One region of the Synechococcus sp. CBW1006 genome, then DNA from elsewhere that is predicted to be linked to it. Evidence: riboswitches for the same ligand, from Rfam matches in the RefSeq annotation. Region 1 holds a riboswitch; the other holds the start of a gene.
What was found. Region 1 has a riboswitch for cobalamin ahead of H8F26_RS11975 (HupE/UreJ family protein). Riboswitches for the same ligand answer to the same signal wherever they lie in the genome.
Positions count from the first base shown of each region.

Region 2: it holds a riboswitch for cobalamin, as region 1 does, so the genes downstream of both, H8F26_RS15440 (HupE/UreJ family protein) here and H8F26_RS11975 (HupE/UreJ family protein) in region 1, are expected to answer to the same signal.

Region 1 is NZ_CP060396.1:2,471,012-2,482,581, forward strand. It holds gene H8F26_RS11920 (FAD/NAD(P)-binding protein) at 1-494, shown strand, start outside; gene H8F26_RS11925 (hypothetical protein) at 559-810, opposite strand; gene H8F26_RS11930 (hypothetical protein) at 921-1,154, opposite strand; gene H8F26_RS11935 (ArdC family protein) at 1,357-2,292, opposite strand; gene H8F26_RS11940 (hypothetical protein) at 2,754-3,191, opposite strand; gene H8F26_RS11945 (hypothetical protein) at 3,188-3,472, opposite strand; gene H8F26_RS11950 (hypothetical protein) at 3,446-3,898, shown strand; gene H8F26_RS11955 (hypothetical protein) at 3,949-4,194, opposite strand; gene H8F26_RS11960 (hypothetical protein) at 4,554-5,156, shown strand; gene H8F26_RS11965 (hypothetical protein) at 5,140-5,637, shown strand; gene H8F26_RS19915 (hypothetical protein) at 5,720-5,854, opposite strand; gene H8F26_RS11970 (GNAT family N-acetyltransferase) at 5,886-6,464, opposite strand; gene H8F26_RS11975 (HupE/UreJ family protein) at 6,478-7,083, opposite strand; cobalamin riboswitch at 7,107-7,271, opposite strand; gene H8F26_RS11980 (phosphoglycerate kinase) at 7,291-7,842, opposite strand; partial or broken gene H8F26_RS20175 (HupE/UreJ family protein) at 7,839-8,461, opposite strand; gene H8F26_RS11990 (hypothetical protein) at 8,495-8,920, opposite strand; gene H8F26_RS11995 (DUF3721 domain-containing protein) at 8,935-9,186, opposite strand; gene H8F26_RS12000 (MerR family transcriptional regulator) at 9,317-9,748, shown strand; gene arsJ (organoarsenical effux MFS transporter ArsJ) at 11,406-11,570, opposite strand, start outside.
Region 2 is NZ_CP060396.1:3,160,006-3,171,575, reverse strand. It holds gene H8F26_RS15490 (DnaJ C-terminal domain-containing protein) at 1-631, shown strand, start outside; gene H8F26_RS15485 (chaperone modulator CbpM) at 624-932, shown strand; gene H8F26_RS15480 (hypothetical protein) at 1,020-1,256, shown strand; gene H8F26_RS15475 (hypothetical protein) at 1,394-1,693, opposite strand; gene H8F26_RS15470 (peroxiredoxin) at 1,914-2,504, shown strand; gene H8F26_RS15465 (LD-carboxypeptidase) at 2,700-3,707, opposite strand; gene purQ (phosphoribosylformylglycinamidine synthase subunit PurQ) at 3,724-4,377, opposite strand; gene purS (phosphoribosylformylglycinamidine synthase subunit PurS) at 4,453-4,710, opposite strand; gene H8F26_RS15450 (hypothetical protein) at 4,802-5,191, shown strand; gene cobW (cobalamin biosynthesis protein CobW) at 5,199-6,299, opposite strand; gene H8F26_RS15440 (HupE/UreJ family protein) at 6,308-6,856, opposite strand; cobalamin riboswitch at 7,021-7,167, opposite strand; gene H8F26_RS15435 (pentapeptide repeat-containing protein) at 7,295-7,810, opposite strand; gene upp (uracil phosphoribosyltransferase) at 7,936-8,598, shown strand; gene H8F26_RS15425 (hypothetical protein) at 8,633-9,025, shown strand; gene ilvD (dihydroxy-acid dehydratase) at 9,071-10,741, shown strand; gene H8F26_RS15415 (hypothetical protein) at 10,765-11,169, opposite strand; gene H8F26_RS15410 (CIA30 family protein) at 11,174-11,570, opposite strand, start outside.

The DNA of each region.
Region 1 (11,570 bases):
CAGGCTGGCTCGGGCCCAAATACCTCAAGGCCTTTCGTGCTGAACCCTGCATGCAGCGGCGACATCAGCAGGTGCTGGAGGCCCGCGACGGTGGCTCCGTCACGCCGGAGACTGCCGCCCAACTGAGGCAGGCCCAACGCGCCGGAGCACTGCAGCTCCACGAACACTGCGAGGTGCGCTCAGCGCGATGGTGCTCCGATCAGTGGTCTGTGCTCTGCACCGATGGTCATGGACTTGAGGCCGATCGGATCTGGCTTGCCACAGGGCACCGCCAGGGCGTCAGCCAGCACCCGCTGTTGCGGCAGCTCCAGGAGCAGCGTCCGATCGACTTGGTCAACGACTGGCCCGTGCTGAAGACTGACCTGAGCTGGCCAGGCAGCACCGTGCATGTGATGGGTGGTCTCACCGCCCTGCAGATCGGGCCCGCAGCCCGGAATCTCTTCGGTGGGAGGGAGGCAGCCCTGCGCATCTGCCGGGCTGTGATCAAACAATGATCAGCACCACCAGAACGGTGCACCAGCAGGGCTGTGCTGTTCCCGCGATCACAAGATTCCGCACTCAGTTCACGGGCAGGTTGCCGTACAGCTTGCAGGCCGGCTGCTTGGCCAGTTCGGGCTGAATGAATGACGCGGGACTTCTGGATGGCCGGCCTCGAGGGTGATGAATGGCCTGGAGGCACTTGGCATCCAGCATCTTGCTTTCATCGGGATCCGTGAAAACCACCAGCCGGCGCATGCGCGCGTCGCGGTCAGTTGGCTGGGGCTGTGGTGTATGGCCCTCGCCATAGCTGTGTCCGTGCGCGAGCGACACCCTCTCTTGGCCCGTGGTGGAGACAGGCTCAGGCAGATCGTTCCTGTGCCAGTCAGGTCCCTTCGTCTAGCTGCCGTGCATTGCAGCTGCCATGGCCAACAGGGGAACGCTCAGCCTTGGCTGCAGATCACCCGCTGCAGCACCTGCTGGGATTCCGTCTGCAAGGCCAGCAACACATCCCCATGGCGCTCACGGGCTGTGATCACCAGGGCCGGTCGAGGCTTGGCCGCAGGCCCATCCGTGAATGGGAAGGCGACTAGCACGATGTCGTAGCGGCTCAGCATCAGCCGGTGCCGGTCCCGCGGCGTCTGGGGTTTGAAGATGTCCGCCAGTAAGGCAGCCACTTGGTGCTCCGCAGAACCAGCACCAACCCAGATGGCACACCAGTCGCGGTGATAGCCGAACGACATTGCCGTTGAGCCCCGGTGCCGCCTGCGCTGCGCAAGGGTCGCGCAGCGACTCGGGTCAGCCCTTGCGCGGTGCGCAAGCCGGGGCAGGCCGGGTGGCGTGATCGCCGGCCCCAAGGCCCGCCTTGCCCATCTGGCCTCAGCTCCTGAGCACTTCTGGCGCCTCGGGGCAGATCAGATCAGCCGCCCTGCGGGCATCGCTGAGCACCTGCAGCAACACCCGGGGCGATTCGCGTAGCAGCTCGATCCAGTGGCCCAGATAGGCGGCGTGATTGGCCATGGCACTGCCGATTTCCAGGCGATCGCCCAGCAGCACCGCCCCCAGCTCGGCGACGAGCTCCTCACGGGCATAGGCCCTGCCGCCATCGCCTTCGGCGCCCATGCCGCCGGAGAGATCCCGGGCCAGCCGGGAGCCATGGCCGGTGGAGTGAATCGCCTCATGGGCCCAGGTGGCATAGAGGGCCGCTGCTGAATGAAAGGCCACGCGCTCCGGCAGCTGGATTCGATCCGGCAGCGGCAGGTAGCAGGCCCGATCGCCGCCAAAGCGCACCCGCACCGGCCAGCTGCTGAGCACGGCCTCAGCTGACGCCAGCCGCTCAGGCTCGGGGCGCTGGATCACTCCCTCGACCTGGCGGCGCTTCAGGATGAGCCCTTCCAGGGCCTCGCCCTCCAGATCGGCGGCATTGAAGACCGGCACCGGCCGATAGCTCACCCAGCTGCGCCCAGGCCCGGCGGCTTCCTGGCCAGCACCCCCACTTCCGCCCGTGCCTGCCGCATCAACTGGAACAGCCTCGGCCAGCTGGCCTTCGCTGCGCTGATGCACCTGGGGCCGCAGCACGTGCACGGCTTTGCTGCCCTTGCGGGGGAAGACCCCGAGCGCCTTGGCCTCGGCAAAGCCGCACCAATAGGGCAGGGCTGAACCCCGTAGGTGCATGCCCAGGGTGAGCAGCGCCGGATTGGCACCGCGGTAGCGACGGCCGGAGAGCAGATTCACGTGGTGCCCGCCAGCGGCGGCATCCCACTCGCGCCGCCAGGGAGTGGTGCCCGCCTCCAGCAGGGCGAGCAGGGAGGCCACCAGCTTCTCCTCTGGCGAGACCTTGGGGCCGGACGTGCCTTTCGGTATGGAGGTGGATCGTGATGGGGAAGCAACAGCCACGGGTGGCAAGCGCAGGACCGCAAGCGCCAGCGCGGCCAGCGACAAGGGCCGGCCGCAGCGCTCATAGAACCCAATGCCCCCAGGCGTCTCATTTCCTGCGGCGGGCTGGCTTGGGCCAGCCCCTGCGCGGTCGCGCAGGCTGAGGACTCCTGCGCGACGACTCGACTGGGAACAGCGAAAGCCCGTCCTCCATTTCGCGGTGGGTGACTTGACCCTCACCAAAGCGAGAGCCCTTGAGCACAAGGCCCTGGAGGACCGCCCTCGTCGATGAGGAAGACAGCATGGGCCGAGAAGAGGGCTTGATTCGCACCGAACGGATTGATCGCCTCGCCCTGCGCCGCAGCGAGCGCTGGAGCTGTCGCTGCACCACTGCGGCAACCTCAGTTGAGCGAGCGGGCCCGGCGCTGCTTGCGGGAGGCCTGCTCGATGGCTTTCAGCTCCTCGGCCTCCTCCAGCAGCTCACCGGAGAGGGCCTCGAGATCGTCGGCGGCATGCCGCAGCTGGGCACTCAGCTTGAGCCCCTGATCAATCGAGGCGCTGTAGGCCGCAGCCGCCTGATCAATCTCGGTGAACAACTCCCTGTACTCCTCGGGTGGATTGGTGTCCCAGTCGGGATAGGCCGCAGCGGCCTGCTGCAACACCGTCAGGGCTGAGGACCAGCTGGCCTTGAAGCGGAAATCGAGATGGCGCAGATCCTCATTGGCTCGCTTGAGCTCCTTGGTGCTGGTGACTGTTGCCAGGGCAAACACCTGCCGCCTGAGGTCGGCCAGCGTCGGTTGCTTCTGCCGTGGGGAAGACTTGCGGGCCATGGTGCTCACTCAACGAGGTCCAGGCCCAGCTGCTCACCGCCCCGCAGCTGCTCCAGCTCTCGGCGCAGGGCCTGGCTGGTCTGACGTTCGATTCTGAGGGCTTCTTGCAGCTCGTCGCGCTCGCGTCGATAGCGGTTGGAGTGGGCGACACGGCCGCCGAGGCTCTGGTCGTTCTTGGCCAGTTGCTTGCGGCGCTCCACCTCAGCCCCATAGGCACGCCGAAGATCATCCAGCTCTTTCTGCAACTGCAGCTCCGCTTTGGATTGCTGCTGCTCGGAGCGCAGGGCCACGGCCTCCGCCTCCAGCACCTTGATGCGATTGCTGAGTCGATCGACCTCAACCTGCTTGCCCTGCAGGGCCTGCTTGAGCCTGTGCAGGAGCGCACCAAGACGCGAGCGTTCTTTCTTCTGATCGAGAGCATTGTCTTCGCAGAGGCGGGCGTATTCCCTCAGCAGGCCCGTGCGCCGCTGCAGAACCTTGGCGGTGCACTGATACTTGATGATCGTGATGACACGGCAGCGCTCCAGCTCATCGAGATCCTGAACCGACTTGAGTCACCTCAGCTCGTCATAGTTGGTGCATTCGTGCCGCAACTCCTGGGTGGGTACATGGTTCTGGGCACCAATCAGCGGGAGGTTCCTGAGGTGAACCTGGCCGTACCAGTAGTCGAACTCGTCCTTCTGGTCCTGACTTCCGAACATCACGGCCCTGCCTGACGAACGATCGTTAATCCGTCGATCCTAAGTAGCCCCATCGCTCCGCACTCTCAGGACAGGGGTGCTCGAGGCACACCGCGACGGCGCTCCAGCCGCAGGATGCGCTGGGCGTGGAGGTCGTTCTCCGGCGTCCATCCCGTCTGCGGTGGAGCATCCAGCGGCGACTCAGGCAACGAGGTTTTGCGCTGCGGACGGTCGAGGGTGGCCAGCAGCAGCAGGACAACCACCAGTTCAGCGGCCAGGAGCAGGTCGATCTGGGCCATGGGACGGAAGGTCTCCGCGAAAGAACGACTCAAGCCTCAACCGCCTCTCGAGATTTGGATCATTTCTCCTGCGAAGAAGCAGTAGAGGTGCGCACATCCGTCATCAAGACCATCCGCGGGTTCGGCCGAGACCCTGTCCCACAGAAGGGATGCCAGAGGCGTACAGCATGGGGAGCGACCAGGGCGGCAGCGAAACGGGGGGCGCGCTGGCGTTGTCGGTGTGTGGGTCTGTGAACCTTCCGGGAAGGCGCAGCCCATAGCCTCCGGCCCAAGAACCCAGGACTGCCAAGCCCTCACGCCAGGATTATGCAGCATGCGCATAGTTCTGCAGCCTGATTCGCTTTGGGGCTGGGTGCCGCAGGAGGCAGGATTGACCCTGACTGGCCAGCCGTATGGTTTCCCTACCCCCCACCTCTGATTTTCCGCCTGATCCCGAGCCCCTGAGCCGGGAGGATCTCAACAGCGTCTACCTCGAGCTGCGCAACTCCTATAAGAGCTTGATGATCAGCCGCGGGCAGTACAGAAGCCGCTCGATCAAGGCGCGCGATGAAACCGCCACGCTCAGGCAGAACTTGCTGGATCTCGCTGCCCGGGAAGCTTCCGTGCGCAGCGACATCTATCAGATGCTGGAAATCGTCACGGCGATTGCCGGAGATCTGGAAGATGCGGGTGATGACATCGTCAATGAATTCGGCCGCTACAAGCTCGGCCGCAAGAACTTTCAAGGCGGTTCCTTTCTCGGTGGCCTGGTGCAGGCGGTGATCCGCTTCATCAACCGCTGGACCCACACCAAGGAGCGGGTGGTGCAACTGGATCAGAAGCGCCAGGAGTTCATCGAGAAGACCAAGGATCTACCCCCACCGAGCCTTGGAGGCAATGGCCACAACGGCCCCGTGAATCAGCCGGAGCCGACCCCACTCGCCAAGGTGGAGATCGTGGACAGCGCAGCGGTCCAGCAGGTCCGGGAGGCCAAGGCTGATGGGACAACTCACTGACACCCTGCGGGCCACGTTGCGGGACCTGGCCCAGTCTGACGCCCGCCTCTACCGCGGGCTGCAGCAGGAGCTGGGCGACACACCCCAGGCCACCAGCCAGCCACCACCGGTGCTGGAAGGGGACGCCCCTGCCAGTCGGGAGGAGCTGGAGCGTCTCTCGATCAAGGTGCTCTGGGAGTTGTGCAAACAGCGGGGTATCAAGGGCCTCAGCAGGGGCCCGGTGTCGAAACAGGTGGAATCCCTGCTCAGTCACCCCGATGGACCGCCCCTGCGCAGCGCCCTCCCCGTCAAGGCCGCCAAGGGCAGCAAGAGCGGTGCCGGTGCGGGCAAGCCGGGGACCAAGGCAGCTTCCGCAGAGCTGCAGGTCTTCGAGCAACGACTCGATCGGCTGGAGCAACTGGTGCTGCTGATCGCCCAGCAGGTAGGGGTGCCCCCGGAGGCAATCGAGCGGCTGTTGCCGCCGGCGGCTTCGGAAGCCTGAGACAGCGAGGAAGCCCAGCGGGCCTGGGGGCGCTTGATTCGCTATTTGCGAATGCCACATAGCCCCTGAGGCCTTGGCCCGCTCACCCTCCAATCCCCAGCTTGTGCTGCGTCCGCAGGATCTGGTGGTGCTGCTGCGCCTGGCCCTGGATCCAGGCCCCGCGCCTACCGATGCGGCCCTCGGCGCCGAGCTGGGCCTGACGGCTTCGGAGACCCATCAGATGAATGGGTGCCGCAGAGGCACCACCTTCATGGCTTCGGCCCCTCGACCAGCCCCTGGAACATCACCAAGGCATCGACGTAACCCAACTGCTTGTGGCGAAACGCCCCTGGCAGGGTTCCCACCAGCTGAAAGCCGTTGCGCCGCCAGCAACGGATGCCGGCGCTGTTGGTGCTCACCACCAGGTTGAACTGCATCGCCCGGAACCCCAGCCGCCGAGCCAGCTGCAGGGAGTGCTGGCAGAGGCGGCTGCCGATTCCCTGGCGGCGGCAGTGCACCGACACCACGTAGCCCGCGTTGGCGACATGGGCGCCGAGGCGCAGGGAGTTGGGCCGGAGGTAGTACGTGCCCAGCACGGCCCCGGCCACATCCACCGCCACCATCACCGCCTTGCTCTGCCCGACCCACGCCACCTGGGCCTCTTCTTCTGTGATGCCTGGGTCGTGGGGGAAGGTTTCACCAGCGCGGAACACCGGCTCCAGCAGGGCCCACACCCCAGGCCAGTCGGCCGCCGCATAGGGGCGGATCTTCAGGGGCGAGGAGAGCGCAGCCAGGGAAGGGGGATCCAGGGGATGGTGATCCTCGTCCCCCTCCAGCTGGTGAACCAACCCGCCTTTCCGATCAGCGCATCAGCAAGCCGATCGGCCCCAGGGCTGCCACCCCGCCGCAGACAGCCAGCAGCACGCACACGCCACGGGTCCAGGCCAAGGGCAGACGCCGCAGCGCCAGGAAGCTGCCGCCGCTCACCAGCACTGAGCCACTGAAGGCCCCCAGCCACCAGAGCAGGGCGGAGCCGTCGGCCGGAGCTTCCAGGCCGTGCAGCATGGCGTGTACCGCCACCGCTGCGGCCACCAGGGCGGCGCAGGCCCCCAGCTGGGGGCTCTGCTGCGAGCGGAGACTGCGCAGCACCAGCACGGCCACCGCCGTAATCGCCAGAGCTGCGAGGAATTCCTGGGCCGGCAGGGTGCCGCCCATCGCTCCAAACACACCACCGCCGATCGCCCCAGCCAGAGCCCAGAGCAGCAGCTGCGCAGAAATGCAGGAGGCGGCGGCCCCGACGCCGACCAGCAGCAGCAGGTGATCGACACCGCTGATCGGGTGCAGGAAGCCGGCGGCGATGCCGCCGTGGGCGATGCCATGGGCCTGGGCGGGCTGATCCAGCAGCAATGCCAGTGCTGAGGCCGCGCCAAACAGGGCCAGAGATCGGGCAGAAGCAGAAAGGGTCATGATGGAATCCGGTCCGCGCCGGCGAAGAAGGGGCTCAACACGGCGAGCGTTCTGGCTGAGAGGGCCATGGCCCCCATCACAGCTGCGGGACAGCGCCGGACTCGGCTCAGGAGAACCCTGCGCCCCACCGGACTTTCCTCGTTGCCTCCAGGGAGTGACCCACTGGAACCGTGATCTCCATTGTGGGTCCGGCTGGCTGCAGAGGCATCACTGTGGGTGGCGGACCAGCCAACCGAACATCAGCAACGAGGCGGCGGTGATCCAGCTGCCGCCCACCCGCAGGCCGATCGCCAGCCAGCGCGGATGCGGCGGTGCCAGAGCCTGCGCAAGCAGCAGGCTCAACACCGCGATCGCCACGGTCTCCCCCAGCAGGGCCGCCAGCGCTCCTGAATGACCGGCCAGGGCCGATCCCGCGACCAGGGCGAACAGCCCCGCCAGGCCAGCAGCGAGGGGCAGCAGCTGCGCCTGCCGCAGCCGCAGACCGAGGGCCACCAGCAAACCCAGGGCCGCCAACAGGCCTGTGCAGACGACGGCCAGCAGCAGGGGCGATGGCAGGCGCAGGCCGATCAGGCCCCCCAGCAGCCAGGCCAGCGGCAGCAGCAAGGGCAGGCGATCGCTGCAGGGCTGGCGGGCCTGCACGCCCAGCAGCACCAGGGCGATCACCAGCAGCAGCTCGGTGGGCTCCAGAAGCAGCCGCGCCATGCCATCACCCCAGGGCCCGAAGCCGGTGGGGGTGAGATGGGCGAGGAGCGCGATCACGTGAGGGCCTGCTCCAGGAACCACAGCCCCACCAGCGCCACCACCCCACCGGCCCCTTGCACAAAGCGCCGACCACCGGGCCAGCGGCGCGTTTCTCCCAGCAGGATCCCGAGCAGATGCAGCAGCCCCGTGGCGATCACAAAGGCCAGGCTGTAGAGCAGGGCGTTGCTGCCGGCCGGCAGTTCCTCGCCATGGGCATGGCCGTGAAACACCGCGAAGGCGGAAACGATCAGCGCCGCCAGCCACAGGGGCGGTCGGAGCTCGAAAAGCACCATCAGCCCCATCACCAGACCCGAGACGGCGATGCCGATCTCCACCCCCGGAATCGGAATGCCCAGTAGACCGAGCAGCCCCCTAGGGCCATCACCATCGGGAAGGCCACCGGCAGCACCCACAGGGCCGGTGGGCCGAGCACCGCACCCCAGAGGCCCACGGCCACCATCGCCACCACGTGATCGAGGCCCGAGATGGGGTGAAGCAAGCCGGCCACGAAACCACCACCGGGGTGTGCATCGGCATGGGCCCAGACAGACATCGGCACCAGGGCCAGGGCGACCCCGGCCAGCCAGGCCCATGGCCAGGTGGTTCGCGCCATTGATCTCAGGCCGTTGCCTTCCATCCTCAATCGGCTGACGGTCACCGAGGACTTCCCCTACTGCGGGTGCTGGGAGCAGGGCATCCAGAGGGAGCCCATGGCATGGACGCTGCTGCAGCCGAGTTTGCGGGCTTGCTCCAGGGCCTCCTCTCGGGTGGGGTAAGCCAACAGGTTGGCCGGCAACTGGCTATCGGAGCCGTGGTGGTGCTGATGCAGGGCACCGGCAGGAGCCCCCAGGCGCTGCGGGCCCATGCCTTCCAGGCCTGCCCACCAGACCCCCATCACATTCACTCCCGCCACCAGCACGCCCATTCCCACCACACAGGCGTTCAGCACACCCATCCCCACCACGCCAATGCTGATGACGCCCATCGGCACCACGCCGATGCTCACCACCCCCATCGGCACGATGCCGATCGAGATGATGCCCAGGGGCGCTACCCCGAAGGCGATCCGCTTGGGCTTGTCCCCACATTGGGCCATGGAAGTGCTCATCCTCAGTGGGAGGGCCCGGAGCCCTGGCCATCACCGTGCTCGGCACAGGGCATCCACTGGTTGCCCATCCTGTGGGCGCCCGTGCAGTTGAAGTGCAGCTTGGCGGCTTTCTCCGCTTCTGCCTGAGTGGCGTACATCGCCGGGACGCCGCCCGAACCTGCGGCTGGAGCGGCCAGAGCGGCGGCGGAGAACAGGAGGTTGGCTCCGATCGCGGCGGCCGCCTGCACGCCCCACGGACTGAAACGGTGCGACATGGGACGGGTGATGAGCGCAGAGCGCCTGCTGGACCGGCAGCCTAGCGAAAGTCTCCAGTAATCCGTGATCAATGGACAGTTGCTGACAGGGCTGCTGTCGCTTGCCGGTGCCTACGCTTGAGCAGCTTCCATGGACTGGAGGGTTCAGGTTGTGCCCTTGCGGGGATCGCTGTCATCGGTGCCCATGCCGGGCCTGCGCATCGGCGAGGTGGCCAGGCGAACAGGCCTCTCCGTCAAGACGATCCGCTACTACTGCGACGAGGGACTGCTCCAGCCCAAGGCTCGATCCGCAGCGGGATACAGGTTGTTTGATCAGGAGAATCTCGCTGAGCTGACGATCATTCGGGCGCTGCGAGCGATGGATGTATCGATTCCCGAGCTGGCGAAGATCCTGGAGGTCCGGCGAGCTGGTGTCTGCAACTGCTCTGTCCTGAAAGACAGCATTGCGACCAGGATGGCGTCGATTGACCAGCGGATCTCCGAGCTCAGTGCCATGAAGGATGAACTGGCTCGTCTGCTCTGCAGCTGGCAGGACTGTGGGGGCTCCAGGCTGCAACGCTGAGCCATGGACTTGCCCTGTCGCTCCGCTGAAGCGTGAGGACCCCATGCCCAACAGGAAGGCGCCCCGTGGGGGGCGCCTTAGCACCGGTTGTGGCGGTCACGTCCTCACACCAGGAACGGCCGATCGGGTGTCTGTGGTTCATGCATGTCCTGTCTGGGGCCTGGCAGGGAAGGGAAGGAGATCACGTCTGGGAGAAGAGATGCTCGGGGCTTGACCTTCTCGGCTGTGATCCCGGCTCGGGTTATGCAGCCCGGGGGTTCATCACGCGGGAATCAGAACTGGCGTATGGCTCTCTGCGGTTACGGGATGGCGTTCGCGCCGCGCCATCACGTTCACCTGTTGTGTGTCGCATCGTTGGCGCACCTCCTTTGTGCACACCGGCTCGGGTGATCCCTGGCCGGACTCTGTTGGAGGGTGAGGGTCGGGTTGGCTACCGGGCCTCCCCTCAAGTTCAAAGTACGCCTTCTCTGCGGCTGTGGGGGGTTGCTGGAGTACCTGTTCCCGTACCTTTTGCCACCCAGACAGCGCAACGCTGCTTCTGAGGCGGACCCCTCCTTCTCTGGAGTCTGCAGAGCCAACGGTTCTACGCGCTGGGTGCATGGATTTGCGGACTGCTGCATCAGCAGGGCAACCTGAAACCTGCTCCGGCACCACCCGCGAGAACAGCCGCGGATCGCCATGAGCTTTCGCTTTCACCAGGGGCGGGTTGAGCTCGATCTCCGTTGGCGGCCGTGGCGCCGCGTTCAATGTCCCTGTGAAACCGAGGGGCGGTCCCCGCACCACCGTGGGCCTGCCCAACAGCCGCCGGCTGCGGCCGGGCCAGCTCGATGCCCTCAAGCAATCGCTGCTGGGAGTGCTTCGCCAGGATCTGTTGGCAGCCGGCTCCGCAGGGGAGCAGCTGTGGGACCACCCACGGCCTGGTGAGCCGCCTGCTTGCGGATGGCTCCCTCTCTGCACGCCCCGCTGGCCTGCTGGCACTGATCGAAACCCCGGAGGCGCTGGAGGGTTACCTGCTGCGCGCCCAGGGCCAGGACGATGCCAAACGCCTGGCCCAGCGCTGCATCACGGCCGTGCAGGAGACGGCACGACTGGCCGCTGGGCGGGGCCTGGCTCTTCTGACAGGGCCAAGGCAGGTGTCCGCAGGGCCGGTCCCCCGTATCCGCACGCACCCGCCAGAACGACTGGGCAGGCCAAGGAGGGAGCCGGAAAGAAGGAGATCCCCCGCAGGCGAGAGACTGAAAAACAGCTGATCTGAAAACTATCACGGCTGCGGGCTTTGTTGTGGGGATCGAGCGAGTTCAGAGCACCCCACCCAGCCGGATCAGGGCACCCACCACCACCAAGCCGATCGCCAGGGCAGTGATGCCACGGATGTGCCAGGCCAGGCGATCCTCAGATGCCGGCCATCACGCAGCAGGTGCGGGGCCCAGCAGCCCGACTGGGCTGGGCCGAATGGCTGAGCACACGTATCGGTGCGACGCGAAAAACGCCTCGATCCAGTCATGGTGGCGCTTCTGCACAATTCGATCGGCGATCGTCGCGGCCGTATCAGGGATGGAGAAGCGCATGCGGAAGCCCTGGGTAAGGGCTTCCAGCAGTGGACAGGAAAACCGGCGAAGATGCCTCACAGCGGATGCAAACAGCTCCTGGTCCGGGTTCATGCCGGCTGCAGCTGACGTGGTGGTGCGGGCAGACGCGTGCCGGAGAGGAAGGCCAGCGCCACCAGCAGGCACGAAGCCCACAGGCAGGCCTGCAGCCCGCCGACCAGGAAAAGAGCGCCCGAGAGCAGGGTGCCCACGAGGCGGCCGGCGGCATTGGCCAT
Region 2 (11,570 bases), 690 kb from region 1:
CCGTTCGGCGCAGCGGCGACACCAGGGGGGGCCTGGCTTTCCGATCCGCGGTCAGGATGTGGAGGCTGTGGCCAACCTCAGCCTTGAAGAGGTGTGCCATGGCACCCAGGTGACCCTGGAGCGGAAGGAGCCTCGCCTGCGCCCCGACGGGACCATGGAGCGTGCCTCGACCACGGTGCGCATTCGGGTGCCGAAGGGAGTGATCGATGGAGAGCGGTTGCGGATTCCCGGGCGGGGCCTGGCAGGCAGTGGCGGCGGGCCGGCGGGAGACGTCTATCTCGACATCCACCTCCAGCCCCATCCACTTTTTCGCGCCGTGGGGCATGACCTCTACCTCGAGCTGCCGGTGACCCCATGGGAAGCGGCCCTGGGTGGAGAGATCGAGGTCCCAACCCTTGATGGCCAGGTGCGTGTCACGGTGAAGGAGGGCGCTCAGGCCGGCCAGAAGCTTCGCCTGACCGGCAAGGGGCTGCCAAAGCGCAAGGAGGGGGCGGGCGATCTCTATTGCGTGCTGCAGATCGTGATGCCGAAGCAGATCGACGACCGCGAACGGGAGCTCTATCGTGAGCTGGCTGCTGCCACCTCCTTCAACCCGCGCACCTCATTCCCTGGAGCTACGACCCATGGCTGATGACCTGTTGATTCCGGTGGAGAGCGAAAGCCGAGTCGAGCTGGAGGAGTTACTGGCGGCCTCAGGCCTGGAGCATGGGGAAGTGGTGGAGTTGGTGCAGTTCGGTGTGTTCGAAACCAGAGTGAGTGCGTCGGGCTGGAGCTTTCATTCCTGCACGATTCACCAGGCGCGTCGTGCCGCAGACCTGCGCAATACGTTTGGCCTCAACCCCCCCGGCATGGCCCTTGCCCTCACCTACCTGGAAAAGATCGAGGCCTTGGAACACCGCCTTCGGGAGCTGGAGTGTCTGCTTCCTCGCTGAGTCTGCTGAATGCGGCCTTCACGCGACTGAAAGGCTTGGCATTGGTTGCGAGAGCTGGTCTAAATTAGGAAATCCTTCATGATGGCCATGAATTCGTCAGACCTCTCCCCGGTTCAATCCAGCTCGCGGCAGTTTGTTGGTAGCCACCTCAGCGTGCGGAATGTCAGTGATCTTTCGCTTTATGAGGATCACTCTGTCATCATTCAGAAGCTCTGCAAAGAGCTTGGTTTTGAGAAACCTGCCACGGCAATGGCCTGGGTGTTTGACCAGCTGGAGCAGTCGAAGGATCTGCAGAAAGCCATCTTTGACCTGCTGAATGATTAACAATCTACCAGGCAAGCAGACGGCAAATTCAAGACTTTCGTTGGCAGGCTAGCGGTCTCAGAATCGTGATGTGACCGTACAGGAACCGCAAACAACTCTTTTCAGATCCTGGCGACCAAGCAGAACCTGCCGGCCCATCAGCGCATTTCAATGGCGTTGAGCCGATCACGGAAGGACTGCCCGGCATCTGAGGAGGTCAGGCTTGCGCCACCACTGTCCATACGGGCCTGGGGGCGACGGATTCGGCCCTGGCTCTGACCGCCCCGACGGACGGCCACCGTGCGGATCACGGCTTTGCCCCGTCCGGCTCCAGCGGCGGGATCGGTCTCCACCTGCCGCTCCAGGGGATGGGCCTGCAGTTCGCTGCGCAGCTGGTTCAGCAGCCGGAAATGACCGGTGGTGCTGAATTTACGGAGGATCAGGGGATCCCAGCCCATGGGGTCATCGCGTCTTGTAGCACCAGCCTATGGCGGCGCCGCTAGGCCCTGCTTCGCCGAGGCACGCGAGATCCGTGATAAATTGTTGAAGTTCAACTGGAAGCCGATATGACTTCGCATTGGGACAGGCCCGAGGTCGGGATTTTGGGACCGCGCTTCGAGTCTGTTCGCTTCTGCCAGCTGGACTTTCAATCCTTCTGATTCCCACTTCGCTTCCGCCATGTCCCGGCTCGTCGGTCTGCCCGCTCCTGATTTCACAGCCACCGCCGTGATCGACCAGGAGTTCCAGGAGGTCACCTTGTCCCAGTACCGCGGCAAGTACGTGGTGCTCTTCTTCTACCCGCTCGACTTCACCTTCGTGTGCCCCACGGAGATCACCGCCTTCTCTGATAGTTACGGCGAATTCTCCAGCCGCAACTGCGAAGTTCTGGGTGTTTCGGTCGACAGTCAGTTCAGCCACCTGGCCTGGATTCAGACCGAGCGCAAGAGCGGCGGCATCGGCGATATCGCCTACCCCCTGGTGGCCGACCTCAAGAAGGACATCGCCCGCGCCTACGAGGTGCTGGATGAAGAGGCCGGCGTGGCCCTGCGGGGTCTGTTCATCATCGATCCCGATGGTGTGATCATGCAAAGCACGATCAACAACCTGCCCGTGGGCCGCAGCGTCGATGAAACCCTGCGCCTGCTGCAGGCCTTCCAGCACATCCGCAACAATCCGGATGAAGTCTGCCCGGCCAACTGGACCCCTGGCGATAAGACCATGAATCCGGATCCGGTCAAGAGCAAGGACTTCTTTGCGGCAGTGAACTGATCGCAACTCAGCCGATCAGATTGAAACGTTCAGGTTGGGCTGATCCCAACAGAGCAGGCAGCTTCTGTCCTGGAGGCAGCTGAACTTTTTCCCATTGCTGATTGCATCAGCTACTTGTCGTTTGGTTTCAAGGTTCTGGGCCCGTGAGGGCCCTTTTTCATGCCTGGCGTCCTGACCTGGCACCTCAGCGCTGATTCACAGCAGTGTCAGGGTTCCAGCGCTGCCATCCAGTCGGGCCCGATGGCCCAGGGGCAGGGCCAGATTCGGCCTGCCATGCCCCACGGGCAACCGACCCACCAGGGGGATGCCCAGATCACCGAAGCGCTCCCGCAGCACCTCCTCCATCGAGAGATCGCCAGGCATCACGTCATCCGGGGTCCACTGGAACCGGCCCAGTCCGATGCCGGCCACCCCTGCCAGCAGCCTGGCGCTCCTCCATTGGGTGAGCATCCGATCCACCCGGTAGGGGGCCTCACCCACATCCTCAAAGACCACAATCCGCCCCCGCAGATCCGGCAACCAAGCGGTGCCGATCAGATGCGTCGCCACCGTGAGGTTGGTCACCACCAGGGGCCCTTCCGTGATGCCGCTGCGCCAGCCCTGTCCCTGGAGGGGGTCGACCGGCTGGCGCCGCAGCAGGTGCACCAGCCGCTGCCATTGGCCGGCGTCGCCGTGCAGGCCCCCATGGATCGCGCCGCCCAGACCAGCCGCGCACTGGGCCAGCAGCAAGGCGCTGGCATCGGAGAAGCCCATCAGCCAGATCGGCCGAGGCGGCGGTTGCCAGCCACTCTCGAGCAGCCGGGCACTGCCCCAGCCGGCTGTGACGGCCAGTACGCCCTCCGCCCGTTGGTCACCGATCGCCTGCTCCCAGGCCAGGCAGCGTTGGCGGTCTGTACCCGAGAACCAGTGCCAGCGCTGACGGGTCGCTGGCGGCACCAGCAGCTCCCAGCCGGCGCTCGCGATTCGCGCTTCCAGGCTGGTCTGTTCCGATTCGGGATCCTCCCACCAGGTGCCGGGTGCGATCGCCACCAGCCGGCTGCCGGCCGTCAGGGGCGGTGGCATGGGCAGGGCCGGAGCCTGCCCGGCGGGTCCTTGGGAAAGGGCATCTGCTGGGCCAACCCCTGCCGCTCGGACCGCCGCCGCCATCCCCACACCACCAGCCCCCGCCAGCGCAGCCAGAAAGGAACGGCGGTGCAACGTCATCTGCAGACGGGCTGGCTCAGGAGCCCACCGCCTCCAGCAGGCGCCGTCCATCCATGCCGCCGGTGACGGGATCGCAGGCCCGTTCCGGGTGGGGCATCAGACCAAGCACATTGCCACCGGCATTCGTAAGGCCGGCCACGTTGCCCACGGAGCCGTTGGGGTTGTCGGCATAGCGCAACACCACGCAGCCCTGATCCTCCAGCTGCTTCAACCGCTCGGGTTCCACCTGATAACGACCTTCACCGTGGGCAATCGGCAGGGTGATGCTCTCACCGGCTCCATAGCCGCCGAGCCAGCGGCAGTGACCCGGTTGCACCTCCAGGCGGCTGGGTTCACAGAGGAAGTGCAGCTTCTCGTTGCGGGTGAGCGCCCCAGGCAGCAGGCCCAGTTCCGTCAACACCTGAAAGCCATTGCAGATGCCCAGCACCGGTCCGCCCCGCTCCGCGAAGGCAAGCACCTCCTGCAGCACCGGCGCGAACCGGGCGATGGCGCCACAGCGCAGGTAGTCGCCATAGCTGAAGCCTCCGGGCAGCACCACCGCCTCCAGCCCGGCGAGATCGCGCTCCTCATGCCAGAGGAAACGGGTGGAGCGACCCAGGCAGCCCTCCATGGCCCAGCGCACATCCCGGTCGCAGTTGGAACCGGGGAACACCACGATGCCGATGGTCATGAGGGGGAAGTGGGGTGCGGGTACTGCGAGTGGGTGAAGCCGAGCCTGGTCCGAAGCGCTTTGGAGCCGCCTGGATCAACCGAGCTCCTGCAGGTCGAGGGTCCAGTTTTCGATCACCGGGTTGGCCAGCAGCCGATCGCTGAGCAGTTCAGCCTGGGCCTGGGCCGTGGCGCGGTCGGGCGCCTCCAGCTCCAGTTCGATCGCCTTGCCGATCCGCAACCGCGTCACCCCATCGACCCCCAGGCGGGCAGCGGCGGCCCGGGTGGCTTCGCCGGCCGGATCGAGCACCGAGGGGCGCAGGGACACCTGAACGCGAGCGCTGTAGAGGGGCACCGGGGCTGTCGGAGATTTGTTAAATCTTGGCAGCCTATCGCCCCCTTGACAGCCGCGGTAGTCAGCTTGAAGGGGTACCAGCTGCCCCGCCGTGCTGCCCGTGTCTCCATCGCTGGATCTGTGGCAACCGGTGGTGATGCTGGCGCTGTTGCTTGGACCGATCGCTGCACTGCCGGCCCAGTCGGATCCTGGCGGCTCCGATCCGGAACCAAGCTCCAGCTCTCCGATCGTGAGTCTTGATTGCCGCCTGGCCGATGGGCCCTGGCAACCCTGCGCGATGACGGTGATGAGCATCGGTGAGCGCTGGCAGCTGCAGGTGGGTGAGCGCCGCTACGACTTCCAGCACGACGGATCCGGCAGCGTGCGCATGCGCCAGGACCAGGCCGCTGGAGGCTGGCGCGAGGTGGAGAGCACCTGGAGCGCCGATGCTTCCCTCTGCTGGGATGGACTCTGCGCCCGAGGTGATATCCCCCTCGACTGAATCACCGTCAAGGTGCAGGGGCAGAGTCGAGTGCATCGAGCAGGCAGACCTTGCAGGCCTCCGCGTCGAGACCCAGCCCCAGGGCCACCAGTTCAAGCCCAGGCTCGCCGGCCAGCTGGCTGGAGGGGGCGGTTTCGTACCAGCACTCCAGACGCGGACCCACGGCCTGAATCTGCAGGGGGCGTGGACGGCCCTGATGCCACAACCAACCCTTGAGCCGGATCAGCCCCTGGCGCTGGATCAGCTCAGCGATGGCTGGCTCCACCTGCTGACGCGACCAGTCGCCGGCCAGGCGCAACACCGCCGATCCCATCGCCACGTGGGCGTGGTCGTGGTGTTGATCGTGGTCGTCGGGATGGTGGTCGTGGTCGTCGTCGAGGTGCTCGCCGTGCTGATGAGCGTCAGCCTCGTCTGGCCGGCGGAGCTGCAGCACCAGCTCCGGGCTGATGTCACCCCGCTGCATCGGCAGAACGGCCGTGGCGCTGCGCAGGTGTGGATGGAGCTGCTGGCGCAGGCGATCGAGATCGTCTGGGCTGATGCGATCGGCTCGGCTGATCAGCACCAGATCCGCCGCCTCGAGCTGGTCTTCGAACAGGTCCTCGATCGCCGTGGCGTGATCCAGGCTCGGATCCGCCAGGCGTTGCGCCTCCAGCACAGCCGGATCCGCCACCACATGGCCAGCCGCCAGCGCTTCACCATCCACCACGGTGACCACGGCATGGACCCGCGTGCGGGTGCGGATCTCAGGCCAGCGGAAGGCATCCACCAACGGAGCCGGCAGGGCGAGGCCACTGGTTTCGACGACGATGCCGTCGAGCTGGTCCGAGCGCTCCAGCAGCCGCGTCATGGTGGGCAGGAAGTCGTCCTGCACGGTGCAGCAGAGGCAGCCGTTGGTCAGTTCCACCAACCGGCCTTCGGCTTCCTCTTCCGGGCAGAAGCCGCAATCGCGCAGCAGCGATCCATCGATGCCCACATCACCGAATTCGTTAACGAGAACGGCGAGACGCTGACCGCTGTTCAGAAGCAGATGGCGCAGCAGGGTGGTCTTGCCGGCGCCAAGAAAGCCGGTCACCACCGTGACTGGAAGGCGGGAATTCAAGGGGGCCATGGTTGGGTTCAGCCCACCAGGCTCGACCAGGCCCAGGCGCCACCGCAGCCGATCAGCCCGGCCGCAATCAGGCGCTGGCGGGTCGGGGTGAGGCTGGCAGCGGCACGGCGCATCGCCCAGAGCGACACCAGCAGCAGAGCCATCTGACTGAGCATCAGGCCGATCAGATAGCTGCCGGTCGGACCGGCCGTCCAACCCAGAACGGCATCACTCAGCACGTAGCCATGCAAGGCAAAGGCAGGCACCAGAACCCATCGGGGCAGCCTGTCGAGCAGAACCAGGCCCACCAGGGTGAGGGTGAACGCCACGGCTGCTTCGGCTCCGGGCAGGTTGGGCAAGGCCAGCCCCAGAGCACTGCCACCCAGACCGGTGGCCAGCAGGGCCACCATCCAGGTGGCACGCTGCTGCAGCCCCACCAGCGACAGGGCCAGCAGGAAGAGCAGATGGTCGGGACCCAGAAGCGGATGGGCCAGGCCGCTGATCAGTCCATGGATCGGCGTGGGCTTCAGCCCCATCAGCTCCATGGCATGGTGCGCCTGTGCCGGCCCCGACAGCAACAGACCAGCCAGCAGAAGGATCGGCAGGCCACAGAGCGGCAGGAGACTGGAGCGAAGACGTCGGACTGGGGCAACAGATTCCGGGGACTGTGGCGTGCGAAGCCAGAGGGGGCCGGAGCCCTCCTGGGAACCAGGGAAAGACATGCAGGGGTCCGGTCCGCGCCGGGATCTAGAGAGCAACCGGTGGGCGTTCTGGCTGGGCTCCAGGACTGGAGCCATCACAGCTGCGGGACAGCGCCGGATTTTCACCGGACTTTCCCCGTTACCTCCGGAGGCTGTTCCCCTCCGAAACCGGAGCTCGAATCTATGCGGTCAGACAAGCAGCGGGCTTTGCAGCGGTCGCCATGGCAATCCAACGCATCAAGGGATTCGTCTCACCTGGGCTTGGTCGGCTTCGGTCTGGTTGGCCGTAGCTCGACTGGCCTCGGCTTGGTTTGCTCAGCGGCAACCCAGGCTTTCGGCTGTGCTGACGCCTGTGACTGGATTGGAGCCGCTGGCTCGCTTGCAGAGGGCCTTCTGTTCGGTCAGATCGAGCACCGCATCGCTGAAATCGGCGCCGCTGATCTCGGCATCGCGGAAGCGGCTCTGCATCAGCATGGCGTTGCGCAGCCGGGCGTCCCGGAGATCGGCACCATCAAACCGACTGGCGTAGGCCACCACATCGCCCAGGTCGGCCCCCTGCAGATTGGCGCCGCGCAGGTTGCTGGAATTGAACACGGCACCCCGCAGATCGGTGTCGCTGAGGTCGTAGCCCTGCAGCTCGGCCTTGAGAAATTCCTGCTGCTTCAGGTCGCGGCCGTGCATGTCCGGTTGCAGGTCCTGGACGGACCGTTGGCCGCGCAGCTCCGGCGCCGTGATCGCCCCAGCTGGAAGGGCTCCGCCGAGCCAGGCGGGTCCGGCGAGCAGCACGGACGTGCTCAGCAGCAGAGCGAGTGGGGCCTTCCTGCTGAGCATCCAGCCGCCACAACGGGCCAGGAACCGCAGACAACGGCGGAGCATCACGGCGCGGGTACGGTGGCCCTTCAAGTTATGCCAAGGGGTTCGCCAGCGCGAGCACCCCTGGCAACGGCCTCCTGTTCATGAGCATGTCCCTGCGGGTGGTGGTGCCACCCCATCCCCTGATCGGCCACTGGCTCACGTTGCTGCGCGATGCCCAGACCCCGCCCGCCCTCTTTGCCACCGGCATGGCCGAGCTGGGACGCTGGCTCACCTACGAAGCCCTGCGCGACTGGTTGCCCCATCAGCGGGTGACCGTCCAGACCGACCTGGCCTCGACCGAAGGCACGGTGGTGGATGCCTCGGTGCCGGTGCTGGTGGTGCCGATGCTGCGGGGCGGGCTGGGGCTCTGGCAGGGAGGCCAGACCGTGCTGCCCGTCGCCACGGTGGCCCATGTGGCGGTGCAACCCACCGGCTCCGGCGATCTGTTCTGGGCACTCGACGCCCTGCCCGCGGTGATCGCTTCCCGGGTGGGGGTGCTGGTCTACGCCCCGGAAATCGGCGATGGGCGCGACCTGATCGCCGTGCTGCAGCGCCTGCAGCAGCGGGGCGTGGAGGGCCAGCGGCTGCGGGTGATCTCAACCCTGGCGGCCCGTCCCGGTCTGAGTGCCATCGCTGAAGCTTTCCCGGATCTCACCGTCTATTGCGCCTGCATCGACGCTGAGCTGGATCCGGCCGGCAGGCTCTCACCGGGAATCGGCGACGTTGTCCTTCGCTTGTTCGGCAGTCTCGGGGCTGCTGCCTAGGCTCAGGTTCGTCGCTCCCGTACCGGAAGAGCCCATGTCCACCTCTCGCCGTTCCTCGGGTCCGGATGCAGGCGGCAACCCTGGCTATGGCAGAAGCAGTCTGGTGCTCAGCGCCTTCGCCGGTGCGGCACTGGGGGCGGCAGGACTGGGCTGGTGGCTGCTCAATCAAGCGGATCGCCGCCGCCAGCGACTGCGGCAGGAGCGACTGCTGCGCCTCTCACGCCTGCAGGGCGCTGGAGCCGGGGACAGCGGATCTTCGGATGAGGGCCTGACCTCCAGACCAGCCGATGGCAGCCCCAGCGAGGCCCAGTTGCACGACAAGGTGCAGCAGCTCAACCAGGCCATTGAAGATGTGCGGCGACAGCTCGAAAGCCTCACCACCAACGGTAATCGTGCTGTGAATCGGGCTTCCAACGGAGACAGCTGAGCCGGATCGGTAGGTTGCTCTCACAGCCAGTTCCGCTCGCCCGCCATGCTCCGCTCCGCTGCCATCACCCAGGGCATCCAGCGTTCACCCAACCGGGCCATGTTGCGGGCCGTTGGTTTTGGAGACGGCGACTTCAACAAACCGATCATCGGCATCGCCAACGGCTACAGCACGATCACGCCCTGCAATCTGGGGCTGAACGATCTCACCCGTTGCGCCGAGCAGGCTGCCCATGCCGCCGGGGCCATGCCCCAGACCTTCGGCACGATCACGGTGAGCGATGGCATCTCGATGGGTACCGAGGGGATGAAATATTCCCTGGTCAGCCGGGAGGTGATCGCCGATTCGATCGAAACCGCCTGCAACGCCCAGAGCATGGACGGGCTGCTGGCGATCGGTGGCTGCGACAAGAACATGCCAGGCGCCATGCTGGCCATGGCCCGCATGAACATTCCGGCCATCTTTGTGTATGGCGGCACCATCAAGCCCGGCAAGCTCGGCCCCTGCGATCTCACCGTGGTGAGTGCGTTTGAGGCGGTGGGTCAGTTCTCCGGCGGACGCATCGCCGAGGAGGAACTGGTGGCGATCGAGAAGAACGCCTGCCCGGGTGCTGGAAGCTGCGGCGGCATGTTCACCGCAAACACGATGAGCTCCGCCTTTGAGGCGATGGGGCTGAGCCTTCCCTACAGCTCCACCATGGCGGCCGAAGATCCGGAGAAAGCCGAGAGTGCGGCCCGATCAGCCGAGGTGCTGGTGGAGGCGATCGCCAACAACATCCGCCCGCGCGACCTGCTCACCCGCGAGGCCTTTGAGAATGCGATCAGTGTGATCATGGCGGTGGGCGGTTCCACCAATTCAGTGCTGCACCTGCTGGCGATCGCCCGCACAGCCGGCGTGGAACTCTCGATCGATGATTTCGAGCAGATCCGCCAGCGGGTGCCGGTGATCTGCGATCTCAAACCCAGCGGCCGCTACGTCACGGTGAATCTGCACCAGGCCGGAGGCATTCCCCAGGTGATGAAGCTGCTGCTGGATGCCGGCCTGCTGCATGGCGATTGCCGCACGATCGAAGGCAAGACCCTGCGGGAGGTGCTGGCCGACGTCCCCAGCCAGCCCCCCGCCGATCAGGACGTGATCCGTCCCCTCTCCAACCCTCTCTATGCGAAGGGACACCTGGCCATCCTCAAGGGAAACCTGGCTCAGGAGGGTGCGGTGGCCAAGATCTCAGGAGTGAAGACCCCGGTGATCACTGGCCCGGCCCGGGTCTACGAAAGTGAGGAAGCCGCCTTGGCCGCCATCCTCGATGGCCAGATTCAACCCGGCGATGTGGTGGTGGTCCGTTACGAGGGCCCCGTTGGCGGTCCCGGCATGCGCGAGATGCTCAGCCCCACCGCCGCGATCATCGGTCAGGGTCTGGGCGAATCGGTGGCCCTGATCACGGACGGCCGCTTCTCCGGTGGCTCCTACGGCCTCGTGGTGGGTCACGTCGCCCCAGAGGCCGCCGTGGGAGGCACGATCGCTCTGGTGGAGGAGGGCGACAGCATCACCGTGGATGCCAGGCAGCTGCTGCTGCAGCTCAACGTGGATGAGGCCGAACTGCAGCGGCGCCGTGCCGCCTGGGTCAGGCCTGAACCTCGTTACCGCACGGGTGTGCTGGGCAAGTACGCCCGGCTGGTCAGCAGCAGCAGCCTCGGGGCTGTGACCGATCCGGTCTGACCCTTGCGCTCAGCTCCGAGAGTTCAAGCCTGAGGGTCTGCCTTTGAGCCCAGCAGGGCTCGCAACCGCCGGGCCAGGGCCTCAAGCCCTGCGCCGTCGGCGGGCCTCTCACAACGCAGACCGGTGACCCCATCCATCCAGACCGGATGGTTGCCATGCCAGAGCATCGGTCGATCCGGGTCGTGGCGCCAGGCCAGAGTGAGGTTCAGGGTTCCACCACTGCGGTAGAGCTCCAGATCCAGGTCATCGTCTGGCCGACGTTCCCCATCGATCGCCCGTGCCTCCAGGCGCAGGCAGCAGTCGCCCAGGTCGTCGTGCGGCGGACCAGCTACCTGATCAGCCTCGCGATCGAGCAGCACGGCATGGCGCAGGGGCTTGCGGCAGAGGTCGGCGGCGGCAGCCACCAGTTGGGACAGATCGGTGGCCATCGCCTCAGGCCACGGCCCGGATCGCTTCAATCACCAGGTGGATCGGCCCGGCACGGAAGCCACTGTTGGAGCCGCCATCATCGGCGAATCGGGAATGGAGCAGCTGCAGGCGCGTGATCCGGCTGGGATCGAAGCGCAGGGGCAGCCCCAGGGGTCTGGCCCGTACCGATGGCCGCAGATCAGCAAAGGCAATCCTGATCCGGCTGAGCTCACCGGCGGGTTGGGTGGCGAACTCCGCGACCCAGCGCAGACCACCGGGGATCAGCTCCGTCATGCCACCCAGGCCATCGGCGCAGGCAACCGCCAGCTTGTAGCGGCGGCCATCGGCCCTGAGATCCAGTTCAAAGGCCGCGTAGGCCGACAGATCGAGCGGCGGGCCGAACACGGGGGAGCGGCAGCTG